DNA from 4 places in the Agrobacterium burrii genome. Region 4 is predicted to be linked to each of the others. Evidence: riboswitches for the same ligand, from Rfam matches in the RefSeq annotation. Region 4 holds a riboswitch; each other region holds the start of a gene.
The links. Region 4 has a riboswitch for cobalamin ahead of bluB (5,6-dimethylbenzimidazole synthase). Riboswitches for the same ligand answer to the same signal wherever they lie in the genome.
Positions count from the first base shown of each region.

Region 1 (4,681 bases), on a different contig from region 4:
CCGCATAATGAATTCGAAAAAGTGCTGTCGGATAGTTCGACACAGGTCGCTGCTTTCGATACGCACGACAAAAGTATTCTGGAAAAATTCCAGTACTTTCTGCATTCCAGCCCGGCGGCCGTGCCGCTGATCGTGCTGGTTCTGTCATTGACTGTCTTCGGCATTACCCTTGGCGGCAAGTTTTTCTCGGCCTTTACGCTGACCCTTATCCTGCAGCAGGTCGCGATCGTCGGTATCGTCGGTGCAGCGCAGTCACTGGTCATTCTGACGGCAGGTATCGATCTTTCGGTCGGCGCGATCATGGTTCTGTCCTCAGTGATCATGGGACAATTTACTTTCCGCTATGGTCTGCCGGCGGAACTTTCCATTCTCTGTGGTCTCGCCGTCGGCGCATTTTGTGGCTTTATCAACGGCATACTTGTGTCGCGCATGCGTTTGCCGCCCTTCATCGTCACGCTCGGTATGTGGCAGATCGTGCTGGCGACGAATTTCCTCTATTCCGCAAACGAAACGATCCGCGCGCAGGATATCGCCCAGCAGGCACCTATCCTGCAATTCTTCGGCTATAATCTCCGTATCGGCAGCGCCGTTTTCACCTATGGCGTCATCGCCATGGTTCTGCTCGTTGCTCTGCTCTGGTATGTGCTCAACCGCACCGCCTGGGGCCGCCATCTTTATGCGGTGGGCGATGACCCGGATGCCGCCGAACTGGCCGGCGTTAACGTCAAGCGCATGCTGACGACCGTCTACACGCTGTCCGGCCTCATCTGTGCCTTCGCGGGCTGGGCGCTGATCGGCCGCATCGGTTCGGTTTCGCCGACCGCCGGTCAATTTGCCAATATCGAATCCATCACGGCTGTGGTCATTGGCGGCCTATCGCTATTCGGCGGACGCGGCTCCATCATGGGCATGATCTTTGGCGCCTTGATCGTCGGTGTCTTTTCGCTCGGCCTCAGGCTCATCGGAACCGACCCACAATGGACCTATCTGTTGATCGGCGTCCTCATCATCATGGCTGTCGCAATCGACCAGTGGATCAGAAAGGTAGCAGGCTGATGACAAAAGAACCCATTCTCACAGCACGCAATCTCGTCAAACGCTATGGTCGTGTGACCGCGCTCGACCGTGCCGATTTCGACCTCTATCCGGGTGAAATTCTGGCCGTGATCGGTGACAATGGCGCCGGCAAATCCTCTCTCATCAAGGCTATCTCCGGTGCGGTAACGCCCGATGAGGGAGAGATAAAGCTTGAAGGCCAGACCGTGCAGTTCCGCTCACCGATCGAGGCGCGCAAGGCAGGTATCGAAACCGTCTATCAGAACCTTGCGCTGTCGCCGGCGCTTTCCATAGCCGACAATATGTTTCTCGGCCGGGAACTTCGCAAACCCGGCATTCAGGGCAGCCTGTTCCGGGCGCTGGACCGTCCGGCCATGGAGAAGTTCGCCCGCGATAAACTGTCGGAACTCGGCCTGATGACCATCCAGAACATCAATCAGGCCGTGGAAACCCTCTCCGGTGGCCAGCGCCAGGGTGTGGCGGTGGCACGTGCTGCGGCCTTCGGCTCCAAGGTCGTCATCCTCGACGAACCAACGGCCGCACTTGGTGTCAAGGAGAGCCGCCGCGTTCTTGAACTCATTCTCGATGTGCGCTCGCGAGGGATGCCGATCGTGCTTATCTCACACAACATGCCGCATGTGTTCGAGGTTGCGGACCGCATCCACATTCACCGGCTGGGCAAGCGCCTGTGCGTCATCAATCCGAAGGACTATTCCATGTCCGACGCCGTCGCTTTCATGACCGGTGCAAAGGAAGCGCCGAAGGAAACGCTTGCCGCATGACGCTGAAGCTTGAGACGATCGCCGAAGACGTTCTTCGGCGGGCAGACGGTAAATTCCGTTTTATCATTGCCATTGCCGGTCCCCCTGGGGCCGGCAAATCCACGCTGGCGGATGCGCTTTGTGATGCTTTGCTGGCGCGGGGCGAAACGGCCGCCGTGCTGCCCATGGATGGCTTCCATATGGACAACGGCATCCTTGAAGAGCGAGGGCTGCTGTCGCGCAAGGGCGCGCCCGAAACCTTCGATGTGCGTGGCTTCCTCGATATCGTCTCCGCCGTCCGCAAGGGCGGGCAGGAGGTGCTTGTTCCGGTTTTTGACCGCTCCCGGGAAATCGCCATTGCGTCCGCCCGCGCTATCGTACCTGAGACACGCTTCATCCTGGCTGAAGGCAATTATCTGCTACTGAACGAGGCGCCGTGGACGAGGCTTTCCGAGAGCTTCGACCTCACCATTTTCGTCGGGCCGTCTGTCGCAGTCCTTGAAGAGAGGCTGCGGAAGAGATGGCAGGGTTACGGTCTCGATGCGGCTGCGATCCACGCCAAACTGTTTGAAAACGATCTTCCGAACGGCAAAAGGGTGATCGAGAACACCCGCCCCGCTGATATTCACATCGATATCTGGGAATAGATTAACGCTTTTCCGTCCTTCAGCGGCAAGGCGCATTTGCCGTTAAGCCTTTGTTGACCATGTGTTGAATCTTTTTGATCCACAGGGTGGGGCTTTTGTGTGTCTATTCATTGACGCAAAAATTTCCTCATATACTATATGTGGTGTTCAAGGTTCTTCCGATTCGCAAGGATTGGGAGCTAAGACGGGAATTCGGTGCGCAACGCCATCATGGTGGAGCAATGCCGAAACTGCCCCCGCAACTGTAAGCGGTGAGCATCGTTCCGATTTGAGCCACTGGAGTCAAAAACTCCGGGAAGGCCGGGATAGATGTTGTGACCCGCAAGTCAGGAGACCTGCCTTGAGCGCAAACGTCCACGGGCGGGGTGTCCGGAAGGAAGGTATGGCGCAAATGAATTGCGTTCGCCCTTTTCTGCCCCCTCCAGAACAAGCTTCGGGGTGAAGTCATGCCAGTGCATTTTTTTGAATTCCTGCGCTCGTCGGCGTAGAGAGTGATTTTTTGCGGCTGAGTTACAGGCCGTTCGCCTCACCTGAATGACAGACCCGTCGCCAGCCGATTGCGACTGCAATCGGCAATGTTGAGCCGTGCGTGAAAGCGGCTTCGAAAGAGGAAATTATGACCGTCACCGTTTACAGCAAGCCCGCCTGCGTCCAATGCACCGCCACCTATCGTGCGCTGGACCGCATCGGCGTCCCCTATGAAATCGTCGATATTTCCGAAGATGCGGATGCGCTCGATCATGTCCGGGGTCTCGGTTACATGCAGGTTCCCGTGGTCGTCGCCGGCGAACGCCATTGGGCGGGTTTCCGGCCGGATATGATCGGCGCGATCAGCTAAGGCGGCAGCGTGATGGGGCTGATCGTTTATTATTCCAGCCGCTCTGAAAACACGCATCGTTTCCTTCTGAAACTGGGGCGGCGATTGTTTCGCCTGCCGCTCGGCGCCGAGGAGGACGTGCCTCATGTGTCTGAGCCATATGTGCTGGTCACCCCCACCTATGGGGGCGGCGGCACCAAAGGGGCCGTGCCGAAGCCGGTCATCCGGTTTTTGAACGAGCCCTCCAACCGAAATCTCATTCGCGGCGTCATCGCGGCGGGAAATACGAATTTTGGCGCAGCCTTCGCATCCGCCGGAGATATCGTCGCGCGCAAATGCGCCGTGCCGTTTCTCTACCGTTTCGAGCTTCTCGGCACGGAGGAAGATGTCGCCAACGTCAAACATGGATTGGAACGATTTTGGACACGCTGACCTCGAGCGCCGCGCTCAACAAGGACGCCAAACAGCCGGCAGCCATAACCCAGAAACCGCTGGATGCGGGCCTGGACTACCACGCGCTGAACGCGATGCTGAACCTCTATGACGAGAACGGAAAGATCCAGCTCGACAAGGATCGCCTTGCGGCCAAACAATACTTCCTCCAGCACGTCAACCAGAATACCGTCTTCTTTCATAACCTACGGGAAAAGATCGATTATCTGGTGACGGAGGGATATTACGAACAGGAGGTGCTGGATCAGTATTCCTTCAATTTCGTCCGCGATCTATACGACGAGGCCTATACCCGGAAATTCCGCTTTCCGACTTTTCTCGGGGCGTTCAAATATTACACCTCCTATACGCTCAAGACCTTCGACGGAAAGCGTTATCTAGAGCGCTACGAGGACCGCGTCTGCATGGTGGCGCTGGCTCTGGCGCGCGGCGACGAACAGCTTGCCCGCGATCTGATGGACGAGATCATTTCCGGCCGCTTCCAGCCGGCGACCCCCACTTTCCTGAACGCCGGCAAAAAAAGCCGTGGCGAACTGGTTTCGTGTTTTCTGCTGCGCGTGGAAGACAATATGGAAAGCATCGGCCGCTCCATCAATTCGGCCCTGCAGCTTTCCAAGCGCGGTGGCGGCGTGGCGCTGTCCCTGACCAATATTCGCGAGTTCGGAGCGCCGATCAAGCAGATCGAAAACCAGTCTTCCGGCGTCATTCCCGTCATGAAGCTATTGGAAGACAGCTTTTCCTATGCCAACCAGCTTGGTGCGCGTCAGGGTGCGGGCGCGGTCTATCTGCATGCCCACCACCCGGATATCATGCGTTTCCTCGATACCAAGCGCGAAAACGCCGACGAAAAAATCCGTATCAAGACCCTGTCGCTCGGCGTGGTAATCCCTGACATCACCTTCGAACTCGCCCGCAACAACGAGGATATGTACCTGTTCTCGCCCTAT
Region 1 covers NZ_JAFLNA010000005.1:4,916-9,596, forward strand. Annotated here, with positions in the region: gene JZX89_RS10850 (ABC transporter permease) at 1-1,056, shown strand, start outside; gene JZX89_RS10855 (ATP-binding cassette domain-containing protein) at 1,056-1,838, shown strand; gene JZX89_RS10860 (nucleoside triphosphate hydrolase) at 1,835-2,464, shown strand; cobalamin riboswitch at 2,598-2,821, shown strand; gene nrdH (glutaredoxin-like protein NrdH) at 3,081-3,302, shown strand; gene nrdI (class Ib ribonucleoside-diphosphate reductase assembly flavoprotein NrdI) at 3,315-3,713, shown strand; gene nrdE (class 1b ribonucleoside-diphosphate reductase subunit alpha) at 3,701-4,681, shown strand, end outside.
Region 1: linked by a shared signal. The riboswitch ahead of nrdH (glutaredoxin-like protein NrdH) and the one ahead of bluB (5,6-dimethylbenzimidazole synthase) in region 4 are both predicted to bind cobalamin.

Region 2 (4,681 bases), on a different contig from region 4:
CGGCTCCAGCAGGGCGAGCGGGGAGACGCTCGAAATTGCCCGCGCTTCCAGTTCTATGGCGCAATGATCGGGGATGATGTTGATTGCCTGCCCGCCTTTGACCGTGCCAATCTGCAAGGAGGAGTAGGGCGGTTCGAAGGTCGCTTCGAACGGTCCCCGCGTCAGCACATCGGCGGTGTCGACTGCTTTCGCCATGATGCCTGTCATCAGGTGAATGGCGTTCACCCCCTGATCTGGACGCGACGAGTGGCCTGACCGACCACGCAGCGTGATGCGCGCTGCGGCCTTGCCCTTGTGGGCGCGAACGGCGCGCATATTGCTTGGCTCGCCGATGATCGCGCCTGCCGGCGGGGCGCACAACTCCGGCAATCTGGCGATGAGATGGGGAACGCCGCGACAGCCCGCTTCTTCGTCATAGGAAAAGGCGATATGTATCGGTCGTTTCAGCGACATGCGCGAAAATGCCGGTGCTGCGGCGAGAACCGTGGCGAGAAAACCTTTCATGTCTGTGGTGCCGCGTCCGTATAGCCGGTCGCCTTCGGTTCTGAGCGTAAACGGATCGGAGGTCCATTCCGGTTCACCGGCCGGCACCACATCCATGTGGCCGGAGAGGATATAACCGGCGCGATCGGCTGGACCAAAAGTGGCGAAGAGATTGGCGCGGTCGCCCTCCGGTCCCGGCAATAGCGAGACTTTCGCGCCGTGGCTTTCCAGATAATCCGCAATCCATCCGGCAATATCGCCATTGGCGGTTCCGACGATGGACGGGAAGGCGACGAGACGCTCAAGGATTTCGATTGCGTTCATGGTCTTCCCCACTGGCCGGCCGTTTATGCTGGCCGGATTATTCATCGCAGAAGCTTAGAGTGGCCGACGGCGTTTATCTGCTGAAATGCCGACGATTTCGGTAGATTGTTGTGTCCTTCCAGTGCTTTCAGAAAATTCGTGCTGGCGAGGCTGGTTATCTTCGGATGTCATGGGCTGGGCTGCCGGGACCCCAAGGTTCCGCGCCGGAGGGAATGAGAGCCGTTTGCTATGGAGCTGCTCAAAGTCGATAGTTTCGAATTGCGGACCGTGGATATCGCCGATGTGGAGGCCGATCATCTGCATGCCTTGTCCATGGCTGTCGGATGGCGTTATCACGCCAATGAATGGTGTTTCCTGAGGCAATGCGGCGTCGGCCTTGCCGCACTGGATGAGATCGACCGCGTCGTCGCAACCGCCATGCTTTTTCCCTATGATCCGAATTTCGCGACGCTTGGCATGGTCATCGTTTCTCCCCGCCTGCAGGGTCGGGGCGTCGCACCCTGGCTTGTGCGGCAGCTTTCGGCAAAATATCCTGCCGCCGCCTTGCGGTTGAATGCAACGGAGGTGTCGCGGCGACTTTTTTCCTCGCTGGGTTTTGCCGGAGATACGGAAAAGGTGCATCTCCTGCGGGGCAAGGCGCATTGCGCTATCGAGACGCCGCAGCTCGGCAGAAAACAGCGGATCGAGCCGCTTTCGGAAGATCAACTTTCTGCCGTGGAGGATCTGGATCAGGCAGCTTTCGGCGTTTCGCGCCGGGGCGTCCTGCAACGTCTGCTGCGGGAGAATGCCGGTTACGGCCTGTTCGAGGCGGACCGTCTTGTCGCCTTTGCACTGCGCCGGGCGGCGGGGCGGGGCCATATTGTCGGCCCGGTCGTTGCGGGTGACGAGGCGGATGCGATCGCGCTGGTCAGGCGGCATTTTGCCGATCTGGAGGGGCAACTTGTCCGGCTCGACGCCGTGCGCGACAGCGGTCTTCTCACCGATTTTCTGGCGCAATCCGGGCTGGTGGAGATCGAAACACTCACCACCATGTCGAAAAACGCGCCGCAACCGGCCGGTTTTGGTGCGGGACAAATTTTCGCGTTGGCAGGCCCGTCTTTGTGCTGAGCTGCGGCACTATCGCAATTGACGCCCCGCTTCTTGCGCCGTATGTGAGAAAGCGACGGTTCCTGCAGCCGAAAGGCGAAGGGATTAATAGGGAACATGGTGCGGGTGATGATGATCGCCCAATGCCGTGGCTGCCCCCGCAACTGTAAGCGGATTGCCGTTCATCCTCGTGACGCTTCAAAGGCGTCATGCCACTGCATTCTGTGGAATGCGGGAAGGCAGATGAGCGGCGTAAATTCGTGAGCCAGGAGACCTGCCGTCAAAATATGAACCATCGTTACGGGCGGGGAAGCCCGGAGGAGGAAATTGTAATGTTATTTCATAACATTTGGTTTGCGTCCCGTCGTTGTTCTCCGTACAAGACGTTCCGCTGTTGCTGCGCGTTCTAACGCCTGCTGCTCTGGAACAAGCGATTTAATTTCGACTGGAGAACACATGTTTATTTCTGGACGCCTGCCGGCCTATGCCGGCTTTCTGGCCGCTGCGCTTGCGGCTTTGCCTGTCGCTTCCGCCCATGCTGCGCAAACGGTCTATCCCCTGACGATCAACAGCTGCGGTCAGGACATCACCTTCAAACAGGCGCCCGCCCGCACCGTATCCGTCGGCCAGAGCACGACCGAAGTGCTCTATCTTCTCGGCGTTGCCGACAGGGTGGTAGGCACCGCGCTGTGGATCGGCCCGGTTCTGAAGGGTTACGAGGAAGCCAATGCCAGGGTGGAGCGGCTGGCCGACAATGATCCGAGTTTCGAGGCCGTCGTCGGCAAGAGGCCGGATCTGGTGACGACGCAGTTCCAGTGGCAGATCGGCCCGGAAGGTGTTGTCGGTACGCCGGCGCAATTTGCCGAGCTGGGTATTCCCGTCTATACCTCGCCTGCCGATTGCGTCGGCAAGGACAATTCCGGCGGCGGTGACGGCGTGCGCAAGACCGGTTTCACCATGGATCTGATCTATCAGGAAGTCCGCGATCTCGCCAAGATCTTCAACGTGCAGGATCGCGGTGAAGAGGTCGTTGCCGACCTGAAGAAGCGCGAGGAAGCCGCCCGCGCCAAGATCGCCTCGGCGAATGGCAAGCTTTCGGCCGTCTTCTGGTTCTCCAGCGCCGAACTGGATATCGACCCTTATGTAGCGGGCCGCCATGGCGCGCCTGGTTACATCATGTCGGCACTCGGGCTGACCAATATCATCGAAAGCGATGAGGAATGGCCGACCGTCGGCTGGGAAACCATCGCCAAGGCCAACCCGTCTGTCATCGTCGCCGGCAAGATGGACCGTCGTCGTTTCCCCGCCGATGACGTGGCGGTCAAGCACAAGTTCCTCGCAACCGATCCCGTGGCCAGCATCATGCCCGCCGTCACGCAAGGTCATGTCTTTGACATGGATGCGCAGGCGATGAACCCGACCATCCGCACGATCGAAGGCATTGAAACGCTGGCCGAAGCGATCTCGGCTGCCGGCCTCGCCAAGTGAACGGTCTTTCCGTCAATCTCGGCAGGGCGGGGCTGGCTTTTGCCGCACTCGCCCTGCTGCTCGTCGCGCTGATGGCCGGAGCGGCGATCGGCGAGACCGCCATTCCGTTCGATGTGGTGGCGAAAACCATTGCCAACCGCGTCTTCCATGCGGGTTACCCGCTGGAGCCGCTGGATGAAGGCATCGTCTGGAGTTACCGTCTCAGCCGCGCCGTTGTTGCCGCCTGTTGCGGTGCTTCGCTGGCGCTTGCCGGTGCAGTGCTGCAATCGCTTCTGCGCAACCCGCTTGCCGATCCCTATATTCTCGGCATTTCCGCAGGCGCTTCCACCGGCGCGGTGGCCGTGGCGCTCTTGGGTTTTGGCGCAGGGTTCCTGACCATGCCGGCTGGCGCGCTGATCGGAGCTTTCGTGGCGTTCTCGCTGGTCAGCCTGCTGGCGGTGCGGGCGGGACACGGCAACAGCGCCATCATTCTGGCGGGGGTGGCCGGTTCACAGTTATTCAATGCCATGACCTCGTTCATCGTCACCAAATCCGCCAATGCCGAGCAGGCGCGCGGTATCATGTTCTGGCTTCTGGGCAATCTTTCCGGTGTGCGCTGGCCGGATGTCTGGCTGGCTCTGCCGGTCTGTATTGCCGGTCTTGCGGTGTGCCTCTGGTATTCCCGCGCGCTGGATGCCTTTGCCTTCGGCGGTCAGGCAGCCGCCTCGCTTGGCATTCCGGTGCGCCGGACCTATGCGGTGCTCATTTCGGTTTCGGCGATCATGACGGCGGTCATGGTGTCGCTGGTCGGTTCCATCGGCTTCGTCGGTCTCGTCATTCCCCATGCGGCGCGCATTTTCGTCGGCGTTCGCCACGGGTTGCTGCTGCCGGTAACGGCGCTGACCGGCGCGGTGTTCATGATCGTCGCCGATATTCTCTCGCGCATCGCCATTCCCGGTCAGGTGCTGCCGATCGGCGTGATTACCGCGCTCGTCGGCGCGCCGGCTTTCGCCTTCATCCTCGGGCAGAAAAGGGGGCGTTCATGAAATTATCCGCCCACGACCTGCATTTCCACGCCGGCAATGTCGATATTGTCAGCGGTGTTTCGCTCGATGTCGGGTCCGGGGAGTTTCTGGGCATTATCGGCCCGAACGGTTCCGGCAAAAGCACGCTGCTTTCCATGCTGGCCGGCATCCGCAAGCCGCGCCGAGGCCATGTCACGCTTGGTGAGGAGCCGCTTGCCTCCTTCGGGCGGCGTGAACTGGCGCGCCGGCTGGCCTTTGTGGAACAGCAGGCCGAAACCACCGAGCGCATCACCGCC
Region 2 covers NZ_JAFLNA010000002.1:577,595-582,275, forward strand. Annotated here, with positions in the region: gene argE (acetylornithine deacetylase) at 1-807, opposite strand, end outside; gene JZX89_RS06195 (GNAT family N-acetyltransferase) at 1,036-1,914, shown strand; cobalamin riboswitch at 1,954-2,189, shown strand; gene JZX89_RS06200 (ABC transporter substrate-binding protein) at 2,350-3,381, shown strand; gene JZX89_RS06205 (FecCD family ABC transporter permease) at 3,378-4,406, shown strand; gene JZX89_RS06210 (ABC transporter ATP-binding protein) at 4,403-4,681, shown strand, end outside.
Region 2: linked by a shared signal. The riboswitch ahead of JZX89_RS06200 (ABC transporter substrate-binding protein) and the one ahead of bluB (5,6-dimethylbenzimidazole synthase) in region 4 are both predicted to bind cobalamin.

Region 3 (4,681 bases), on a different contig from region 4:
GATATCAAGCTGACGTCTATAGACCAAAGCAGCCGTTCCGAAGCGCAGAAAGAAATTGTTCGAATTGATACCCAGATTGCTGAACTCAACCAGCGGGCCATCGCGGTGTCCCACCGGCTCGACCGCACCACCGTGCGTGCGCCTGAATCCGGTTATATCTACGATCTTCAGGCCCATACGGTTGGTGGTGTCATCGGCTCCGGAGCAGCCATCATGTCACTTGTCCCGAAAGCGGGAGATTTGCGCGTCGATGTAAAAATTGCCCCGACCGATGTCGACCGGATCAATGTTCACCAGCCTGCGCGCATGCGCTTCATTGCCTTCAACCAGCAGACGACGCCTGAGGTGAAAGGCAAGGTCGATATGGTCTCTGCTGCTACCTCGGTAGACAAGGCGACCGGGCTGCCATTCTATAAAACGACGCTTTCCTTCTCACCCGATGCGCTCGGGACATTAGCCGCCAAGCTACAGCCGGGAATGCCGGTTGAGGTCTATATCGAGACCGACGAGCGAACCATGATCTCCTACCTCAGCAAGCCGCTGACCGACCAGATCATGAGGGCCTTCCGGGAAGAGTGAAGCGTTAGGGGGCCATATCGCGCCGGAATATCGGCCGAGGGTAAGAGTCATGTAGCGGCACTTACCCCCGGATCCTGACGTTCATCTTCGGTGCGACGTCTCAACAAACCCGGCGATGAAATCCACATCGTCGTCGCCATCTCTTAATCCGAGATGGATGCTTTTCTGTACGCCGTCCGGACCAATGCGGACGGGGCGGACACCGAGCGCTGCCGCTTCCCGACGTACAAGCCAGTCGGGAATGGCGCTGACCCCGCGGCCCGCCGCGACGAGTTGAAGCATCATTTCAGTCGTCTCGACATTCCGGTGATGACGCGGCCGACAGTTGGCGGGCACCAGAAACTGGATAAATATGTCCAGCCGCTCCGGCGGTACCGGATAGGTGAATAGTGTCTCATTCAGCAGGTCCACAGGTTCTGCATGGCGTTTTTGCGCCAGTGGATGATCAGCCGGCACGGCAAGTACCAACTCGTAGTCGAATACCGGCAAATAATGGATGCCAAGCGTCTCGATCGGGTCCGGCGTGATCAGGATGTCGATTTCATATCCTGTGAGGGCCGCCACGCCGCCGAAAGCGAATGATGTCTTCAGTTCCAGGCCCACATCCGGCCATTCCATGAGATATGGCTTTGTGACGCCCATAAGCCACTGATGGCAAGGATGGCATTCCATGCCGATCCTAAGCGAGCCTCGCTGGCCGTGGCGATAATCCGACAGGACATTTTCAGCCCTTTCGATCTGGGGCAGAACGCGCTGCGCCAGCGTTACGATATAGCGACCGGCCTCGGTGAGGCGGAGGTTACGACCGTCTTTCTCCCACATCGCCACGCCATAGCGCTCCTCGAGCTTGCGGATCGTATGGCTGAGAGCGGACTGGGAGACATTCAGCCGCTCCGCCGCCGCCGTCAGGCTGCCCAGGCTGTCGACTTCCCGCAGGATCGATAGATGTTGCCTGTCCAGCATGGTTATGCCCGCCCATGGTGACGAGGAGTAACGTCTGTAGAGGCGCTATCGTGGGCAGGAACCGGCCGGTGGTCGGTGTCGACTGCGACCATGGTGAAATGTCCGGTGGCCGTAATATGCCTCTCGCCAGTCAGCAGGTTTTCGGACCAGAGTTTCGTCTCGATGGACATAGAACTGCGGCCAACGCGCTCGACGCGTGCCTCCGCCTCGACGATCTCACCGATCTCGACGGCCCTTGCGAAGTCGATGCGCTCGGATGAGGCCAGCACCACCAGCTTGCCGGAGTAACGCGACGCTGCAACGAATGCGGCTTTGGTCATGTAGGCGATCGCTTCGCCCCCGAACATCCGGCCAGCGCTGTTGGCCTGATCCGGAAACACGATCTCGACCATGGCGACGATATCCGTGAGATCCGGCGCTTCCACGGGAACGAGTGCAGGCAAAGCATAGCTCGCGGCGTTCTCGCCCTCCGGAATGGCGACCATATGGAAGGTGCCTCGCGTACAGATGTGCCGCTGATGGCCGACGATGGTCTCCGCCACCATCTCGACGTCGACCGTCAGGGAACGTCGACCGGCTTTGACCGGTCTGGCCGTGAATTCGACGATGTGCCCGATGCGTGCCGGCTGCCTGAAATTGATGCGCTCGCAAGAGGCGGTCACGAACGGCACCCGCCCGAACCGGGTCGCCGCGATGAAGGCAACGCGATCCATCAGAGCAAGTCCGGTTCCCCCAAAGAGGGTGCCGTGATGGTTGGTATCTCCGGGAAAAACGATATCAATGAGACTGGTTATCGAGCCGCGCTGAGCAGGCTTTTCCATCGTCGCGGTTTCTGTCATCGGCCCTGCCATCAGGTTGCGGCAGGGTAGTGGCATGACGCAGAGACGATGGCACGGGAATGCGATCGCGAAAGCGGCACTCCGGGACACCCCGCCCGTGGACGTTATCTATCGCGGCAGGTCTCCTGGCTTACGGGTCGTCGCTCTGGTCCGTCTTCCCGAGGCTTGCCTCAGTGACATGGATGGACTTTCGCTCGCCGCTTACAGTTGCGGGGGCAGCTTCGGCTTTAAGGCAGTAAAGCCCCGACCGAATTCCCTCTTAGCTCCGGACTTTCGCCCGCAGAACCACGATGACGAACCAATGTCGTATGTCGTTGAAGGGGTCAAGGCATTCGTCATCGGTTTTGGGGAGGTGACGGTTATCGCGTCGACCGAGATATGGAACATTCGGCCCATCACCATGAGGTTCGGAGGACAAAGGCCTCCCAAATTCTCTGGCGGATCGCCTCTCATACCCAAATCATGAGCAGGGCTCATACTTCCGTGAGATAATACCATTTTTATTCAATCGGCCTCTCAGGCACAAAACGCGCACCGCTCTCGGGTCGGGACAGTTTAAAAATTGTCCACTGAGACAATGGAAAATAACATCCGGTGCGTCCTGAAATTTACGTCAATAACGTCAGGATGTATCTCGGGATTTTGGGCGTCCTATCGCGATGATTAAGACTTTCGGTTTCAATATAAAGAGTATTTCTTTTGATGAGGATTATCGCCCGTCAGAAAATACGCGTGTCACGACGAATTTTGCCAACTTGGCCAGGGGCGAGAACCGCCAGGAAAACCTCCGCAACGCCCTGAAGATGATTGACAATCGCTTCAACGCGCTGGCGCATTGGGATAATCCGAAAGGCGATCGCTACTGCGTCGAACTTGAGATAATTTCAGTTGAGATGCGAGTTGATGCTGAAAGCAATGATGATGCCTTTCCCCTGATTGAAATCCTGAAAACGAATATTGTTGATCAAAAGACGGGCGAGCGCATCGAAGGCATCGTTGGAAATAACTTTTCCTCTTACGTCCGGGATTATGACTTCAGCGTCGTGCTGCCGGCTTACAACAAGGATCGCCCGTCATTCGGCATGCCAGAGGATTTTGGCGACCTGCATGGAAACCTGTTCAAATGTTTCCTGAACTCACAGGCTTACAGAGAGCATTTTCAAAAGACGCCAGTCATTTGCCTGAGTGCCTCAAGCAGCAAAACATATCATCGGACGGGAAATCAGCATCCCGTATTGGGTGTCGAATACCAGCAGAACGAATTGTCTTCGACCGACCATTACTTCCAAAAAATGGGTTTGCAGGTGCGCTTTTTCATGCCGCCGAACAGCGTCGCGCCTTTTGCCTTCTATTTTCTCGGCGATTTGCTCGACGATTATACCAATCTGGAGCTCATCAGCACCATCAGCACGATGGAAACTTTTCAGAAGATCTACCGGCCTGAGATTTACAACGCCAATTCCGCAGCAGGGGCCTGTTATCAGCCCAATCTGAAACATCAGGATTATTCGCTTACCCGGATTGTCTATGACCGTGAAGAGCGCAGCCGGCTGGCTGTAGAGCAGGGACGGTTTGCTGAGGAGCACTTTATCAAACCTTACAGGACCGTTCTCGAGCGGTGGTCTGCCAATCACGCCCTTTGACAACCAAAACACATAAGGTCGCACATCATGAACAGACTGTTGCCCACGTCAACCGCCGGCAGCTTGCCGAAACCCTCGTGGCTTGCGCAGCCTGAGAAACTCTGGTCGCCCTGGAAATTGCAGGATGAGGAACTGACCGAGGGCAAGCAGGATGCCCTGCGCTTGTCCCTGGATGATCAGCAACAGGCAGGCATCGATATCGTCAGCGATGGCGAGCAAACACGCCAGCATTTCGTCACGACCTTCATCGAGCACCTTGGCGGCGTTGATTTTGAAAAACGCGAGACCGTCAGAATTCGGGATCGTTATGATGCAAGTGTCCCGACAGTCGTCGGTGCCGTGTCTCGCCAAAAACCTGTTTTTGTGGACGATGCCAAGTTCCTCCGTCAGCAGACCAAACAGCCAATCAAATGGGCTTTGCCTGGTCCGATGACCATGATCGATACGCTCTTTGACGGCCATTATAAGAGCCGTGAAAAACTGGCCTGGGAATTCGCCAAGATCCTCAATGAAGAAGCGAGGGAACTGGAAGCTGCCGGGATCGACATCATCCAGTTCGACGAGCCGGCATTTAATGTCTTCTTTGACGAGGTGAATGACTGGGGCGTCGCTACCTTGGAAAAGGCAATCGAAGGTCTCAAGTGCGAAACTGCCGTC
Region 3 covers NZ_JAFLNA010000001.1:497,302-501,982, forward strand. Annotated here, with positions in the region: gene JZX89_RS02575 (HlyD family type I secretion periplasmic adaptor subunit) at 1-579, shown strand, start outside; gene JZX89_RS02580 (LysR family transcriptional regulator) at 661-1,542, opposite strand; gene JZX89_RS02585 (acyl-CoA thioesterase) at 1,545-2,381, opposite strand; cobalamin riboswitch at 2,480-2,686, opposite strand; gene JZX89_RS02590 (DUF1852 domain-containing protein) at 3,041-4,024, shown strand; gene JZX89_RS02595 (methionine synthase) at 4,052-4,681, shown strand, end outside.
Region 3: linked by a shared signal. The riboswitch ahead of JZX89_RS02585 (acyl-CoA thioesterase) and the one ahead of bluB (5,6-dimethylbenzimidazole synthase) in region 4 are both predicted to bind cobalamin.

Region 4 (4,681 bases):
CCCGCATCATCGGCAACACGGCAGAGGTGCGGCGTTACGCCAACGCGCTCGCCCGCCAGAACATCGTCGTGCGCAAAATCAGGAACGATCTGCGCAGCTATGGCTGTTCGTCGGGCAGCGTCATTGTCTACGGCAACCCCAATGCCGGCCTCTGCGCCGAGATCGGTGATGCACTGGTGGATGCCGAAGCCGAACGTGACGCCATCATTCGTGACCGTGACGATGCGATGGCGGCTCAGCGCAGCGATGATGGCGGCATCAGGCGCCAGCGCATTCTCGCCGCACTCGACGCCAATGGCTGCAGCGCAATGCCGGAAACGGACACGCAATCGCCGCAAGTGCCCGATGTGACCCGTTACCCCGATGCGTTCCGCCAGCAGGATAATCAGCCGGGACAGGCAGGCCTGTCGCCTTACCCCAATACCACCGCCGAGGGCGGACTTCGCACCCTTTGCGTGCGTACCTGCGACGGCTCGTTTTTCCCGATCGCCTCCAATGCCTCGCCGCTTGATTTCCGCGCCCAGGCCGAGCAGTGCCAGAAAATGTGCCCGGGCACGCAGACGGAACTCTATTTCCACTCCATGACGGATCAGGAGACCTCCGACATGGTCTCGGCCGAAACCGGCAAACCCTACAGGGACCTGCCGACCGCCTTCGCCTATCGCAACGCGTCTACGAAAGCGCCCGGCTGCGCCTGTAACATGGCCGCTTATCACGAAGACATGCAAAAACAGGAAGAGGCCGCCCGGCCGCAGCCCGAAAAGCCCTATTCCGGCATCACCACCATTCCATCACCACAGGGTGACAAGCCTCAGAAACCCACAGAACAGCAACAGGCCGCAAAGCCGCCGGAGCAACCGGTTCCCGAACGCGACTACGATCCGAACGACGCAAAAGTGCGCGTCATCGGCCCGAAATTCCTGCCGGACCAGACAGGCCGCATCGACCTGAAAAACCCGGCGCTGAAGGGCATCCAGCCGCAGCAATGACCCCTGTTATTTGCCCGTAATAGAGCAAGCGGATGCCACTTGTTTCTTCTCCCCGCCGGGGAGAAGTCCGCGGCAGCGGGATGAGGGGGCAAGCGTAGAGATATCCGGAGAGCTAGCCCCCTCATCCGACCCTTCGGGCCACCTTCTCCCCGTCGGGGAGAAGAAACGAGAGGCGACGCTATGCGCATCTCATCCCTTACCGCCCACCCCAGCGGTTGCGAAACACCAGCTCTTCCAGCGGCACGCGCTGCCGCCAGCCCTTCACCGCCAGTTCCGGTTCCGTGTAAAGCGCATCGACGCGGCCGAGACATAGCCAGGCGACGATTTCGATATGGTCGGGGATATCAAGAATGGTGCGAATGTCGCTGTCATGAAAGATGCTGACCCAGCCGACGCCGATGCCTTCGGCGCGGGCGGCAAGCCAGAGGTTCTGGATGGCGCAAACGGTGGAATAGACATCCGTGCGCGGATTGTGGGTCCGGCCCAGCACCACCTTGCCGCCGCGCGTAGGGTCGCAGGTGACGCAGATGCTCAGCGGTGCCTTGCGGATGCCCTCAAGCTTGAGACTGCGATAAAGCGCCTGTTGCTCGCCCGCAAACATCGCCGCCGCTTCTTCATTGGCGCGGCTGAAGGCCACAAAGGCCGCTTGCCGCACGGCACCATCAGTGACGAGCGTGAAATTCCACGGCTGCATGAAGCCCACCGAGGGCGCGGAATGCGCCGCCTTCAAGAGACGCTCCACCAGCACGTCCGGCAACGGATCAGGCAGGAACTGGTCGCGCACATCGCGGCGCGTCTCAATGGCGCGGTAGATCGCCTCGCGCTCCGCACCCGAAAACGGGCGGGCGGGCGAAAGCGCATGATCGAATGGATCGGCTTGCAATGAATTACCAGCGGACGGATCGGTCGGCATCGTTTAACCCCAACAATGCGGGCGCGCCGGTGCCGAAACCATACCGGCTCCCGCATGCACGACGCGCATCTTCAGCAACCTGCCGCCGTCCGCGCGGTTCGGTCTATCCTGCCAGGCCGGTCTTCTGACTCGGCTTCATCCGCCCTTTTCGCCTTCCCGAATAACTTCAGTGGCTTATGAAAAGGGCATCCGCCTCACAGCGCTGGGCACGTTCCGGTTTCTCACCGGATTCCCGATTCTCCCGCCGCAAGGGCGGGCACCTGACTGAGGAAGCTATGGGCAAGAATGCTTGCGAATGCAAGGGTCTTGCAAGCCCGTGCGGCAATCTGCCCATAGCGTCCCTCCCCTGCGTCATGCCGGCCGCGAGCCGGGATGACGGTAACAGGCTTCCCGATTGCATCAGGCTACGGGGAAATAACGCACATAAGCGAACTCGTCCCCGTCAGGTGACCAGTTGGGAGAATTCATCGTGCCCTGCCCGCCGAAAAGCTCGAACAGCGTTTCGACATTGCCGCCATCCATATCCATCAACCGCACCCGCACATCGAGATCGCGCGGATGGTCGAAGACATCGGCGTCGTAAGAAACGAACACCACCTTGTCACCCCCAGGAGACGGATGCGGGAACCAGTCGCCATAGGAACTGTCGGTGATGCGCTCCACAGTGGAGCCATCCACCCGCACCCGCCAGATCTGCATCTGCCCGGTACGGCTGGAATTGAAATAGATCCACGCACCATCCGGCGAATAATCCGGCCCGTCATTGCGGCCTTCGCCATGCGTCAGCCGCGTTTCGACGCCGTTCTCAATATCCATGGAATAGATGTCGAAGACCTGATCGCGAATACCGCAATAGGCGAAACCTTTGCCGTCCGGCGACCAGCCGTGCCAGTAGGAGGGGAGGTTTTTCGTCATCAGCTTTGGCGCACCGCCCGCCGATGGCAGAAGATAGATCGCACTCTTGTCGAACTCGACCTTGTCGGAAATGGCATAAAGCGATCCATCCGGCGAAATGCCGTGGTCGCTATTGCACTGCGTGGCAAAACCGGTATCGACCTTCTCCGGCGAAGCATCACCGGATGGGGACAGGCGGTAGAGCAACCCTTCGCTGTTCAGCAACAGATATTTGCCATCCGGCGACCAGTTCGGCGCTTCGAACAGTTCCGGCGTCTGCCACACCACCCGCATCTGCCGGGTGCGTATATTAAAGATTTCGATCGAACTGCGCATGCTGCCTCCCTGGGCTGTCGATAGTCTGGATCAGACCTTTGGCGGACGCAGACATTCCGTTTGCTTTCGCCACCATGGTGATTATGATCCTATGGCCGCAGGCACCGTCCTGCAAATTCAAATCGGAAAAAACGCCAGCGTTCCGGCACCGCCCGTAACCCTCCCCGTTTCTCCCAGATCCGAGGTTCCGCGATGAATACCATCGCCGATCACGGCATCCGCTTCGGGCGGATCGCCGCAATGCTTCCTGTCAGGAATATCGAAAAGGCCCATGATTTTTATGTCGGCGTGCTGGGCTTCACAAAAACCTTCGAAAACGGCAATCCCGTCGGCTTCATGATCCTCAAACAGGGCAATGCCGAACTGCACCTGACGTTGCAGCCCACCCATAAGGCAGCGCCCTTCAATGTGGCGCATATGATGGTAAGCGATGTCGATGCGTTGCATGCGGTTTGCAAGAACCATGGGTTGCGCATCATCAAGGCCCTGCAGGACAAGGATTATGGCCTGCGGGCCTTTGTCTTTGAAGACCCTGATGGCAACCGCATCGATGTGGGGCAGGTTATTTGAGGTGAGTGAAGAGTGGCGCGGGGTTTCTCCGCGCCGTTCGTGCATCCCTCACTTTGGATCGAGCGCATGCCACTTGTTTCTTCTCCCCGCCGGGGAGAAGTCCGCGGCAGCGGGATGAGGGGGCAAGCTTCGCGATATACGGAGAGGTTGCCCCCTCATCCGACCCTTCGGGCCACCTTCTCCCCGGCGGGGAGAAGAAACCAGCCGCAGCGCCGGGCGAAACAATCAGCCTCGCAAGGGAAGGGATCGCCGCCTCACCTGAGAGCGCAGCCCCTACCCGCTTCATCCATCACCGATCCCGGAACCGGTTGGTGATCGGATAACGCCGGTCACGCCCAAAATTCTTCTTGGTGATCTTCACACCCGGAGCCGATTGCCGGCGTTTGTATTCGGCGAGATAGAGCAGATGCTCAACCCGGTGCACCGTTGCCGCGTCATGACCTCGCGCCAGAATTTCCTCGACCGACATTTCCTTCTCGACAAGGCACTCCAGAATATCGTCCAGCACCGGATAGGGCGGCAGCGAATCCTGGTCGGTCTGGTTGGGGCGTAATTCGGCGGACGGCGCTTTGGCGATGATATTGGCGGGAATGACCTCGCCGGAAGGGCCAAGCGCACCCGGCGGCACATGGGTGTTGCGCCAGGCGGAAATGGCGTAGACCTGCATCTTGTAGAGGTCCTTGATGGGGTTGAAACCGCCATTCATGTCGCCGTAGAGGGTGGCATAACCCACCGACATTTCCGACTTGTTGCCTGTTGTCACCACCATCGAGCCGAACTTGTTGGACACGGCCATCAAAATGGTGCCGCGCGTGCGGCTCTGCAGGTTTTCTTCGGTAATGCCCTCTTCCGTACCTTCGAAGAGATCTGACAGTGCCGAGAGGAAACCTTCCACCGGCTCAACGATCGGCACGATGTCGTAACGGCAGCCCAGCGCTTTCGCGCAATCGGCGGCGTCCTTCAGCGATTCTTCCGATGT
Region 4 covers NZ_JAFLNA010000008.1:13,561-18,241, forward strand. Annotated here, with positions in the region: gene JZX89_RS15460 (DUF2865 domain-containing protein) at 1-989, shown strand, start outside; gene bluB (5,6-dimethylbenzimidazole synthase) at 1,186-1,902, opposite strand; cobalamin riboswitch at 2,000-2,181, opposite strand; gene JZX89_RS15470 (TolB family protein) at 2,302-3,132, opposite strand; gene JZX89_RS15475 (bleomycin resistance protein) at 3,325-3,702, shown strand; gene JZX89_RS15480 (NAD+ synthase) at 3,992-4,681, opposite strand, start outside.